DNA from 3 places in the Mesorhizobium sp. LjNodule214 genome. Region 1 is predicted to be linked to each of the others. Evidence: predicted binding sites of a transcription regulator. Region 1 holds the regulator's gene; each other region holds the start of a gene.
The links. The regulator PhoB, encoded in region 1, activates phosphate uptake and scavenging genes when phosphate is short. The targets are predictions, from matches to a motif close to TGTCATNNANCTGTCAT.

Region 1 (4,208 bases):
AAGGCTGCGGCGGCAGGGAGGAACGCAGGCCATGTCGGTTGGAATCCGCCACGACGATCTACGCCGGCGCAACCGGGCGATGGTGATTTCGGCCGTGCGCCGGGCCGGCCAGCCGTCACGGACCGAGATCGCCGCGACTACCGGCCTCAGCCATTCGACCATTTCGGCGATCTCGTCAGACCTGATCCAGGAAGGCATCCTCACTGAGAGCAAGCCGAGCGAGACGGCTTCACTGAAGCGCGGCCGGCCGCAGGTCGGCCTCGGCCTCAATCCGGAAGCCACGGCGGTGATGACCGTGGTGCTGTCGCTGAACTTCCTCTCCGTCGCCGTCATCGATTATGCCGGACAGGTCATTGCCGAGGAACAGCGCCGCCTCGACACGCTGACCATGCCGCGCGACGAGCTGATCGGCGAATGCACGGCAATAGTCCGGCGCCGGTTCGAGGATCCGGACCTCGATGTGCGCAGCGTCGCCCGCATCGCGATGGGCATCCAGGGCATCACCGACACCCATGCCCGCGCCATGCTGTGGTCGCCGATCACGTCGCTGACCGACATCCCCTTTGCCGACATTCTGGAAGGCGAATTCGGCATTCCCGCCACCATGGAAAACGACTGCAACATGATGGCGGTGGCGCTGCAATGGCGCGATCCCGACCGCTACCGCGACGATTTCATCGCCATCCTGCTCTCGCACGGCATCGGCATGGGGCTGGTGCTGAAGGGCGAACTGTTCACCGGCACTCATTCGTCCGGCGGCGAGTTCGGCCACATGATCCACCGGCCGGGCGGTGCGCTCTGCCGCTGCGGACGGCGCGGCTGCGTCGAGGCCTATGCCGGCAACTATGCCATCTGGCGCAACGCCAGGATGATGAGCGAGGATGCCGAACCGGTCGATGTCGGCGATGCCGACATGCGCGCGCTCGCCGCGCGGGCGCGCGAGACCGACGGCCCGGAGCGCGAAGCCTATCGCAAGGCCGGCGAGGCGCTCGGCTTCGGCCTTGGCAGCCTGTTCGCACTGATCGACCCGGCACCGGTCGCCATGGTCGGCGTCGGCGCCGCCGCCTTCGATCTGATCGAACCGGCGCTGCGCGAGGCGATTGCCCAGACTGCCGGCGGCCAGCACTCGAAATCGATCTCCTTCGACACCGAGCCGAATGAGTTGCCGCTGATCCGCGAGGGCTGCGCCATGCGCGCGCTCGGCTTCGTCGACCAGGAGATTTTTGCGCCGGGCGTCCAGCAGCGAACGGTCGCCGGCAAGAGCGTTGCCTGAAACGTCAGACCCCAATCGTGAGCGTCTATGATGAAGAGCTACCGTAACCGGCATGGCGTGACATATTACCTGCCGGACTTCGGCCCGCCAGTCCGTTGGCTTTCTTGCGCCGATGTCTCGTCCCGTGAAACTGATCTTCCCGTCGTGTCCTACTTCGAATGCGACGCCGGAAATCTTGGCTGTCGGGCAATGCACATTTACGCAGATGGTCGCGTGCTCCTCGCCTATCCCGGCGGCCTCGACGGCGATCACTTGCCCGAAGGGGAGCTGCCGCCGGTGGGAGAGGTCGACGACCCAGATGGCGCGCAAACCCGCGAGACCACCAAACCCGAGTTCGATGCTCTGTGGGCTGTACTGTCTCGCTTAGAAAGTAGCGCGTGAATCCCGATCTGTCGGGATGGAAGGGTCCTAATCTTCCCGGATCGCGTAGCCTGCGCCGCGGATGGTGCGGATGACGTCGGGCATGCGGCCATTGTTGACCGCCTTGCGCAGCCGGCCGACATGCACGTCGACCGTGCGCTCGTCGATATAAATCGTCTCGCCCCAGACATTGTCGAGCAACTGGCTGCGCGAAAACACCCGGCCCGGATGCCGCATCATGAATTCGAGCAGCCGGAACTCGGTCGGCCCGAGCCTGATCTCGCTCTTCTTGCGGTAGACCCGGTGCGACTCGCGGTCGAGCACTATGTCGCCGACCTTGAGCATGCTGGACAGCACTTCCGGCTTGGCGCGGCGCAGCAGCGCCTTGACCCTGGCCATGAATTCCGGCGTCGAGAACGGCTTGACCAGATAGTCGTCGGCGCCGGTGGAGAGGCCCCGCACGCGGTCGCTCTCTTCGCCACGCGCCGTCAGCATGATGATCGGCAGCCGCTCGGTCTCGGGCCGCATCCTCAGGCGCCGGCAAAGCTCGATGCCGGAAACCGCCGGCACCATCCAGTCGAGCACCAGAAGATCGGGCACATTCTCCTGTAGGCGGATCTCGGCCTCGTCGCCGCGCGTCACCACCTCGACCTGGTAGCCTTCGGATTCCAGATTGTAGCGGAGCAGCACCCCCAGCGGCTCCTCGTCCTCCACCACCATGATGCGTGGCGCGATCATCGGTCGGTTACCCCTGTCATGCCGCCGGTGCGGACATCGCCGTCTCGTCCTGTTTGGGACGATTGGCGGGCAATTGCGAGCCGGTCAGAACGTAGTAGGCGTTCTCGGCAATGTTGGTGACATGGTCGCCGATGCGCTCCAGATTCTTGGCGCAAAACAGCAGATGCGTGCAGGCCGTGATGTTGCGCGGATCCTCCATCATGTAGGTCAGCAGCTCGCGGAACACCGACGTGTACTTGACGTCGATGCGCTCGTCGTCGTTCCGAAGCTTGGCGAGTGCCGCAGCGTCGGCGGCGGCGTATTGCTCGATCACCCCTTGCACCTGGACCAGCACCAGCTGCGCCATCACATCGATGGTGTGCGAGAGGTCGCGCGGCGTGACGCTGAGGCCGACGGTGCCGACGCGCTTGGCGATGTTCTTGGCAAGGTCGCCGATGCGTTCGAGATCGCCGGCCATGCGGATCGAACCGACCACAGCGCGCAGATCGTTGGCCATCGGCTGGCGCTTGGCGATCAGCGTGATGGCGCGGTCGTCCAGCTCGCGCTGGCGCGCATCCATGATGGCGTCGTCTGAGACGACGCGCTGCGCCAGCGCATTGTCCGATGTCAGCAATGCACGGGTTGCCCCGCCGACCATCGAGCCGGCCAGTTCGCCCATGTCGGAGATCAGCTTACTGATCGCCCCGAGATCCTCGTCGAAAGAGGCGACGGTATGATGTTCACCCATGATCCTGTCCTCGTGCCTGAAAGTTGCCGCCGGACCGCTCAGCCGAACCGGCCGGTGATGTAGTCCTGCGTGCGCTTGTCGTCGGGGTTGGTGAACATCTTGTCGGTGGCGCCCTCCTCGACCAGATAGCCGAGGTGGAACATGGCCGTGCGCTGCGACACGCGCGCCGCCTGCTGCATCGAGTGCGTGACGATGACGATCGTGTAATTCTGGCGCAGCTCGTCGATCAGCTCCTCGACGCGAGCCGTGGCGATCGGGTCGAGCGCCGAGCAGGGCTCGTCCATCAGGATCACTTCCGGCGACACGGCGATGGCACGCGCGATGCACAGGCGCTGCTGCTGGCCGCCGGAAAGGCCGGTGCCGGGCTCTTGCAGGCGATCCTTCACCTCGTTCCAGATCGCCGCCTTCTTCAGGCTCGATTCGACGATCTGGTCCATGTCGGCCTTGCGCTTGGCCAGCCCGTGGATGCGCGGGCCGTAGGCGACGTTCTCGTAGATCGACTTCGGGAACGGGTTGGGCTTCTGGAACACCATGCCGACGCGGGCCCTGAGTTCGACGACATCGATGTTCTTGTCGTAGATGTCCTCTTCGTCCAGCGTGATCTTGCCGGTCACCCGCGCCGAGTCGATGGTGTCGTTCATGCGGTTGAGGCAGCGCAGGAAGGTCGACTTGCCGCAGCCGGAAGGGCCGATCAGCGCCGTCACCTGGTTGAGGCGGACGTCGAGATTAACGTCGAACAGCGCCTGCTTGTCGCCATAGAACACGCCGACCTTGTCGCCGCGCATCTTGATCACTTCGTTCGACTTGGCGTTCATCTTGTCGCCCACTGCGTTTTCGAGGGACTGTTCGGTCATGATGTTCATACCAGATGCCTTCTTTTACCAGCGCCGTTCGAAGCGGCGCCGCAGCACGATCGCTGTGATGTTCATGGCCATGAGGAAGACGAGCAGGATGATGATGGCGCCCGACATGCGCTCGACGAAGGCGCGTTCGGCCTCGTTGGCCCACATGTAGATCTGCACCGGCAGCGCCGTCGCCGGATCGAAAGGCGTCTTCGGATAGTCGGCGACGAAGGCGACCATGCCGATCAGCAGCAGCGGCGCGGTCTCG
Region 2 (4,208 bases), on a different contig from region 1:
ATGCGCTGGTCGGCTGCAACACCTGGACGGCGGCAGCCTTGCGCACCGCCGGCCTGCGCACCGGCTGGTGGAACCCGCTGCCAGCCACGCTCAGCCTGTCGATGCGGCTTTACAACTGAGAGCTGAGGGTTTCGCTCGCCGGCCTGTCGCGGGTTTCACGTTTCGTCAGCCCGCCACCCATAAAGCCAGTCCAAATCCGCCGCGAGCTTCTCCGGCGCCCGCATCTTCAGGAACAGGTTGCGCGCCAACGCCACCGGACCTGCAGCATGCCAGGCAAGGCGGTTGACGGCGCCGCGACGTGCGGCCTTGGCGACACGCGGCCGTCGCAAATTTTCCCAGATTTGAAGACTTCCGGCCAGGTCGGCAGGGGAGGCGGCAATGACGTCGGCAAGTGTCGCTGCGTCTTCGATCGCCATCGCCGCGCCCTGTGCCGCGAAGGGCGTCATCGCATGCGCGGCGTCGCCGATCAGCGCGATGCCGCCCGGCGTCGTCCAGGGCTGCTTCGGGTCGACCGTATGGATCGGCCAGGCCATCCACGGGCTGGCTTCCTCGGCCAGGCGGGCAAGTGCAGGCGCGGTGCCGCGCATGGCCTCGGTGAGGATGCTGGTATCGGCATGGCCCGACCACGCCTCGGCGATGCGCTCGCCTTTGGTGAAGGCGGCGAGGTTGAAGGCAGTACCCCGGCTGACCGGATACGCGACCATGTGGAAACCGGGATGCAGGAAGGTGGTGACTGCGTTCACGACGCCGACGGCGGCAAAAGCCTTGCCGGCGGCACAGTCGGCTGGAACCGTGGTACGCCAGGCCAGCTCGCCCGAAAAACGGCTTTTGCCGGAAATTGCCCTTTGGTCAGAGAACCGCTCCCGGACCCGCGACCAGACGCCGTCGGCGCCGACCAACAGCGATCCTTCGACTTCGACGGTCTTGCCGTCGGCTTCGGCCGTCACGGCGATGCCGTGCGGTCCGGTGGCGACGCTGCTGACGCGGGCGCCGGTGACGAGATCGATCCCCGGCCGCTCCGCCACCTGCGCCGTCAGCGCGGCCTGCAGGTCGGCGCGATGAGCGACGAGATAGGGCGCGCCCCAGCGGCTCTCGGCTGCCTGCCCGAGCGGCACGCGGGCAAGTTCGCTGAGCGTCGCGGCATCCTTCAGCACGACCGCTTCCGGCCGCACCGCGTGTGGCGAGAGCCGGTCGAGCACGCCAAGCTGGCGCAGGATGCGTGTTGCGTTGGGGGAAAGCTGGATGCCGGCGCCGGTCGCTTCGAGCTGTCTGGCCTGTTCGAACAGCTTTACCGGATAGCCGCGTGCGGCAAAGGCAAGGGCTGCGGTCAGCCCGGCGATGCCAGCCCCGGCGATGACAATTTGCCGGGACCGCGTGTCACTCATGGCGGCGAGGGAATCAGGCAGCCTGGTCGATATAGAAGCAGCCGGCGGGCTGCGTTTCCGTTGCCTTCAGCTTCGGCGAATAGCGGTAGAGCGTCGAGCAATAGGGGCAGACTTTTTCAGTGTCGTCGCCCATGTCGAGGAACACATGCGGATGGTCGAAAGGCGGATTGGCGCCGGTGCACATGAATTCCCGGACCCCGATGTCGATCGCCGAATGGCCCGCATCGTTCTGGAAATGGGGAATGGAACCGCCTGCCATCGTCGTCTCCTTAACTCGGTCTCGTCTGCATCTGGATCATAACCCGCCTGTTTGCAAGGTCGATGAAATGAAACTGTCGTAAAAGCCTGTCAGAGGATAAGTTAAGCCGGTTAACCGGCTTGAGCCTTTTGCAGCCAAGCGGAATCGCTTGGCGTCGCACAAATGCGACTAAAACAACGTGGCACGGGAAGAGCAGGAACCATGAACGAACTGAAGCCGGTGCAGAGCGAATTCACCACCGTGGAAAAGGCCAGCCCCCAGGGCGGCAACCCGGACCGTTTCGTCAACCGCGAGTTCTCCTGGCTGCAGTTCAATCGGCGCGTTCTCGAGGAATCGTTGAATGCGCATCACCCGCTGCTCGAGCGGGTTCGCTTCCTGTCGATCTCGGCCGCCAATCTCGACGAGTTCTTCATGGTCCGCGTCGCCGGCCTCGCCGGCCAGGTGCGCGAGGGCATCGCGCTGAAGAGCCCGGACGGCCGCACACCGGAGCAGCAGCTCGAACAGCTGCTGCGCGAGGTCGAGCGCCTGCAGGAGGACCAGCAGAAGAGCCTTTCGGCGCTGATGCTTTTGCTCAACAAGGAAGGCATCGAAAGCATCACTCGCGACGCCCTGACCAAGGACGAGAAGACCTGGCTGGAAGAGCATTTCCAGGACCAGGTGTTTCCGGTGCTCACCCCGCTATCGATCGACCCGGCGCACCCGTTCCCGTTTATCCCCAACCTCGGCTTCTCGATGGCGCTGCAATTGCGCCACCGCAAGAATGGCGAGGAGATGAGCGCGCTGCTGCGCCTGCCGGTGGCGCTGAAGCGCTTCATCCGCCTGCCGGACCGCAAGAACCATGTCCGTTTCATTCCGCTGGAAGAGGCGGTCGGCCTCTATATCGGCAAGCTGTTCCCCGGCTACGAGGTCAAGGGCTCCGGCACGTTCCGCATCATTCGTGACAGCGATATCGAGGTTGAGGAGGAATCCGAGGATCTGGTGCGCCTGTTCGAGACCGCGCTGAAGCGCCGCCGCCGCGGCTCGGTCATCCGCATCGAGTTCGACATGCTGATGCCGCCGGCGCTGCGCGACTTCGTCGCCGGCGAGCTTGGCGTCTCGTCGAGCCGCATCAGCGTCTTGACGGGTCCGCTGGCGCTCAGCCAGATTTCCGAGATCGTCGCCGTCGCCCGCGACGACCTCAAATTCACGCCCTACAATCCGCGCTTTCCCGAGCGCATCCGCGAACATGGCGGCGACTGTTTCGCCGCCATCCGCGAGAAGGACATCGTCGTCCACCACCCTTACGAATCCTTCGACGTGGTGGTGCAGTTCCTGCGCCAGGCGATGGCCGACCCGGAAGTGGTGGCGATCAAGCAGACGCTCTACCGCACCTCGAACGACAGCCCGATCGTGCGCGCGCTGGTCGACGCGGCCGAGGCCGGCAAGTCGGTGACCGCACTTGTCGAGCTCAAGGCACGCTTCGACGAGGAAGCCAATATCCGCTGGGCCCGCGACCTGGAGCGCGCCGGCGTCCAGGTGGTGTTCGGCTTCCTCGAGCTGAAGACCCACGCCAAGATGTCGCTGGTGGTGCGGCGCGAGGACGGCAAGCTGCGCAACTATGTGCATCTCGGCACCGGCAACTACCATCCGGTCACCGCGCGCATCTACACCGACCTGTCCTTCTTCACCACCGACCCGACGATCGCCCGCGATGTCGCCCAGCTGTTCAATTTCATCACCGGCTATGCCGAGCCCGCCGAGGAGATGCGGCTGGCGATCTCGCCCTTCACGCTGCGCAAGCGCATCTTGAAACACATCTCGGACGAGGTTCAGCATGCGCTGGAGGGCCGTCCGGCCCGCATCTGGATGAAGATGAATTCGCTCGTCGACCCGATCATCATCGACGCGCTCTACGATGCCAGCCGTGCCGGCGTGGAGATCGATCTCGTCGTGCGCGGCATCTGCTGCCTGCGGCCGCAGGTGCCCGGCCTTTCCGAGAACATCAGGGTGAAGTCGATCGTCGGCCGCTTCCTCGAACACAGCCGCATCTACTGCTTCGGCAACGGCCATGGTCTGCCCTCGGACGGGGCGGTCGTCTACATCTCGTCCGCCGACCTGATGCCGCGCAATCTCGACCGCCGCGTCGAGACCATGGTGCCGATTACCAATCCAACTGTGCATGAACAGGTGCTTGGCCAGATCATGCTGGGCAACATCATGGACAACCAGCAAAGTTTCGACGTATTGGCTGACGGAACCTCCCGGCGCGTCGTGCTGGAGGAGGGCGAGGAACCGTTCAACGCGCAGGAATACTTCATGACCAATCCGAGCCTTTCCGGACGGGGTGATGCGCTGAAGTCGCACGCGCCCAAGCGCATCGCACAGTTCAAGCGCCGCAAGAAGAACGCAGCGACCAGCGGATGATTTCTACATCCCAGGGCCGGCTCCAGGATCGCCGACCGCTGTCCATCATCGACATCGGCTCGAACTCGATCCGTCTTGTCGTCTATGAAGGGCTGGCACGCTCGCCGACCTTGCTGTTCAACGAAAAGATGCTGGCCGGCCTCGGCCGCGGCATCGTTTCG
Region 3 (4,208 bases), 660 kb from region 1:
AGACCCTCATCACTTCGATACTCCTCGCCATTGTCGGTACCACGGCGGTGCCCGCTGCCCAGGCCGGCGAGATCTGGCGCGCTTCCGGCTTCGAGCAGCCCGAGTCGACCCTCTTCGACGCCGCCAACAAGCGCATCATCGTCTCCAACATCGTCGGCAATCCCGGCGAGGCCGACGGCAACGGTTATCTGTCGGTGCTGTCGCTTGACGGCAAGATCGTCACCCGGCACTGGACCGACGGCATGGACGCGCCCAAGGGCATGGCGATTTCGGGCGACAAGCTTTACGTCGCCGACATCACCAAGGTCCGCGTCGTCGACCTCGCCAGCGGCAAACTGGTTTCAAGTATCGGCGTTCCGAACGCGGTCTTCCTCAACGACATGACCGCCGACGCTTCGGGCAAGGTCTATGTCACCGACATGCTGGCCGACACGATCTATCGCATCGACGGCGACAAACCGGAGCTGTTCGTCAAGGACGCCGTACTTGCCTCGCCCAATGGCGTCTTCGCCGACGGCAACAGGCTGATTGTCGCCTCCTGGGGCAAGGGCATCAAACCCGATTTCAGCACCGCCGAGCCCGGCGGCCTGCTGTCGGTCGATCTCGCCACCAAGGCGGTCACGCTGCTGCCTGGTGCCCAAAAATTCGCCGACCTCGACGGCGTCATTGCCATCGGCGACGGCATCTATGCCACCGCCTACATGACCGGCACGCTCTACCGCTACTACGCGGGTGGTGCGCCGGAGGTGGTGGCGACCTTCAAGCTGGGCAGCGCCGACATCGGCACCGACGGCAAATCGACCATCTACGTGCCTCTGATGAATGAGGGCGAGGTGGCGGCGCTGAGCCTCGACTAAGGGAGGCAGCCGGCCGAATCCGTTTTCGACCGGCCGGCTCAGGCTGCAGATACTGGCCCCTTCAATTGCGAGCCTTCTTCTTCAGCGCCGCCTCGACCGTCGGCACGGTGCTGGACCGCATCGCCGACCAGCGCAAAAACTTCATCCTCGATTGCTCGGCGGTGCCATTCTTCGATTCGACGGCGGCCAATGTCGCCCGAGATCCGGTAGACGACGGTGTCGGCATCGCTGGCCTCGCTGGAACATAGGTGAATGGTCGGAAGCGAAACCCCGGCGCGCTCGGCTAGCGTCTTCTGATCGATTCCGGCCAGCCAGAACCCTTGTCTGAGTCTGCAGTATCAATGGACAATATAAGGGTCATGTTGTTTCAAACATCATCATGAACGGATCAAACATGGTCAATCACTGTCGGCCACCGCTTTGCGCCGCTGCAGCACGCGCGCCACCAGCCAGCACAGCATGGCCCATGCGAAGCCGGCGCACCAGCCGGCCAGCACGTCGGAGGGCCAGTGGACGCCGAGATAGACGCGGCTGATACCGACCAGCACGGTGGTCAGCACCGCCAAGCAAAGCACGAAAATCTTGGTCGTCCGCCCATGCAGGAAGCGCGCCGCCAGCGAGCCGAGCGTCAGATAGGTCACCGCCGACAGCATGGCGTGGCCGCTCGGGAACGAGAACGACGTCTCATTGACGAGATGCGAGACGAGATCCGGCCGCGGTCGGTCGATACCGGCCTTCAGCAGGCTCGACAGCACCTGGCCGCCGGCCACGGCGACAAAGATCAGCAGGGCCGTTGCCGGCCTGCGGATCATCAAGAGATAGACGATCACCGCCGTTACGATCAGCACCAGCACGCTGCCGCTGCCGAGGCTGGTGATATCGCGCATCGCCCCCTCCAGCCAGGGCGGCCCGATTGGGCTGTCGGGTTGGCCCGCCTTGCGGAAGGCAAGCAGGATTTCGGTGTCGAAGGCATGCGGCGTGCTCGCCCGCGCCACCTCCATCAATTCCTCGAACCCCCACAGCCCGCCGGCGATCACCAGGCCGGCCAGCAGGACCGGGAATTCGATACGGTTGAGCAGCGTGCGAGCGAAGGTCTTCATGGGGTCTCGCTAGAGGCGCGGTTGCAGATAGGGCCCGAGCATGATCAGCGCCACCGCCGCGACCGCCAGCGCGATGCCCGTCGCCTGCAGCGCGTTGACGCGCTCGCCGAAGAACACCAGCGCCACGACATTGACCGATACCAGCTGGATCACCGCCGACAGGCTGAACGACACCGACATGCCGAATTCGCGGATCAATCTGAGCATGATAAGATTGCCCAGCGAATAGAGCGCCAGCGTCACCACGATCTTGCCCAGGCTTGGCGCCAGCCCCCATTGCTTGGCCGCCGTTGCCGCCAAGAGGAAGATCACGGTCGAAATGCCGAGCTGAAGTAATCCGGAAAGACTCACTTTTTGCCCCTGAGTGACGTTTGTGGCAGCCCTTGTTTCCGAAGCGTGCCGGGACGTCAAGCAACGTCCATCGCACCAAGGTCCAGCTCGTGATTGAAACCGGCTTACAATGTCACGAAAGTGTGATCAGTCGACTGTAAGGGTCGAACAGGTACCCATGCTCCAGCCACTCCAAAAAGCCAGAGGCAAGCCCCCATGACTGAACATCGCTCGACCGACGCCCGTTTCCGCACCAGCCTGCTCGAGGAAAATGACGGCCCGGCCATCAATCCCACCGACAACCGCACCATGGGCGAGATCATCGCCTCGCGCTTTTCGCGCCGCGGTTTTCTGAAAGGCTCGCTCGCCGTCTCGGCCATCGCCGCCACCGTCAGCCCGCTGGCATTGGTCAGTGCCGACAACGCCCGTGCCGCCGAAGGTTCCGCCTTCAGCTTCGACGAGCTCGAGGCCGGCATCGACGACAAGCATCACGTCGCACCCGGTTACGATGCCGATGTTCTGTTGCGCTGGGGCGATCCGCTGTTTGCCGATTCGCCTGAATTCGACCCGACGAAACAGTCGGCCGAGGCCCAGTTGAAACAGTTCGGCTACAACAACGACTATGTCGGCTACATTCCGATCGACGGCTCGGCCGAGCACGGCCTGCTGGTCGTCAACCACGAATACACCAACTCGCATCTGATGTTTCCGGGCATCGTGAAAATCGTCGAGAAGGAGGGCAAGAAGGCGCTCGAAGTCGCACCGCTCAGCAAGGAGCAGGTCGATGTCGAGATGGCAGCACACGGCGGCACCATCGTCGAGATCCGCAAGGAAGCAGGCAAATGGCAGGTCGTGCGCGACGGCAAGCTCAACCGCCGCATCACCTCCAACACCGAAATGGCACTGTCCGGCCCTGCCGCCGGCCATGACCGCCTCAAGACCAGCGCCGATCCGTCTGGCACCAAGGTCATCGGCACCTTCAACAATTGTGCCGGCGGCGTCACGCCTTGGGGCACCTATGTCATGGCCGAGGAGAACATCCACGGCTATTTCTCCGGCGAACTGCCGGCCGACCACAAGGAAGCCGCCAACTACAAGCGCCTCGGCATTCCCGAAGGTGCCTATGAGTGGGGCGCGCACTACGACCGTTTCGACCTCGCCAAGGAACCGAATGAGGCCAATCGCTTTGGCTGGATCGTCGAGGTCGACGTCAACGATCCCACTTCGACGCCGAGGAAGCGCACCGCAATGGGTCGCTTCAAGCATGAGGGCGCTGAATCGATCGTCGCCAAGGATGGCCGTGTCGTCTTCTACCTCGGTGACGACGAGCGCTTCGACTATGTCTACAAATTCGTCACCAAGGGCACGTTCAACCCGAACGACCGCGCCGCCAACATGAACCTGCTCGACGACGGCACGCTGCATGTCGCCAAGTTTGCCGAGGACGGCTCGGTCGAATGGCTGCCGATCGTCTTCGGCCAGGGCCCGTTGACTCCCGAAAACGGTTTTGCCGATCAGGCCGACGTCCTGATCGAAACGCGCCGCGCCGCCGACCTGCTCGGCGCTACCAAGATGGACCGCCCCGAGGACATCCAGCCCAATGCTGGCAACGGCAAGGTCTATGTCATGCTGACCAACAATTCGAAGCGCAAGGCCGAGCAGGTCGACGCCGCCAATCCGCGCGCCGAGAATGCCTTCGGCCACATCATCGAGATCGTCGAGGACGGCGGCGACTTCACCGCAACCAAGGGCAAGTGGGAAGTGCTGCTGAAGTGCGGCGATCCCTCGGTGGCCGAAGTCGGCGCCACCTTCTCGACGGCCACGACAGCCAATGGCTGGTTCGGCATGCCGGACAATTGCGCCGTCGATTCGGCCGGGCGCCTGTGGGTCGCCACCGATGGCCAGGGCCCGAAGGCCACCG

Region 2: the regulator PhoB is predicted to act here: its motif matches at 1,708-1,724, upstream of ACSQ3Z_RS26990 (RNA degradosome polyphosphate kinase).
Region 3: the regulator PhoB is predicted to act here: its motif matches at 2,419-2,435, upstream of ACSQ3Z_RS03920 (PhoX family protein).

Annotation. Positions count from the first base shown of each region.
Region 1 is NZ_CAXUPE020000001.1:142,132-146,339, forward strand. It holds gene ACSQ3Z_RS00615 (ROK family protein) at 32-1,273, shown strand; gene ACSQ3Z_RS00620 (hypothetical protein) at 1,301-1,654, shown strand; gene phoB (phosphate regulon transcriptional regulator PhoB) at 1,682-2,371, opposite strand; gene phoU (phosphate signaling complex protein PhoU) at 2,388-3,098, opposite strand; gene pstB (phosphate ABC transporter ATP-binding protein PstB) at 3,137-3,961, opposite strand; gene pstA (phosphate ABC transporter permease PstA) at 3,977-4,208, opposite strand, start outside.
Region 2 is NZ_CAXUPE020000003.1:357,524-361,731, forward strand. It holds gene ACSQ3Z_RS26975 (TIGR02117 family protein) at 1-119, shown strand, start outside; gene ACSQ3Z_RS26980 (FAD-dependent monooxygenase) at 156-1,385, opposite strand; gene ACSQ3Z_RS26985 (zinc-finger domain-containing protein) at 1,399-1,644, opposite strand; gene ACSQ3Z_RS26990 (RNA degradosome polyphosphate kinase) at 1,846-4,047, shown strand; gene ppx (exopolyphosphatase) at 4,044-4,208, shown strand, end outside.
Region 3 is NZ_CAXUPE020000001.1:802,275-806,482, forward strand. It holds gene ACSQ3Z_RS03900 (SMP-30/gluconolactonase/LRE family protein) at 1-857, shown strand, start outside; partial or broken gene ACSQ3Z_RS03905 (STAS domain-containing protein) at 932-1,051, shown strand; gene ACSQ3Z_RS03910 (phosphatase PAP2 family protein) at 1,256-1,957, opposite strand; gene ACSQ3Z_RS03915 (hypothetical protein) at 1,967-2,308, opposite strand; gene ACSQ3Z_RS03920 (PhoX family protein) at 2,504-4,208, shown strand, end outside.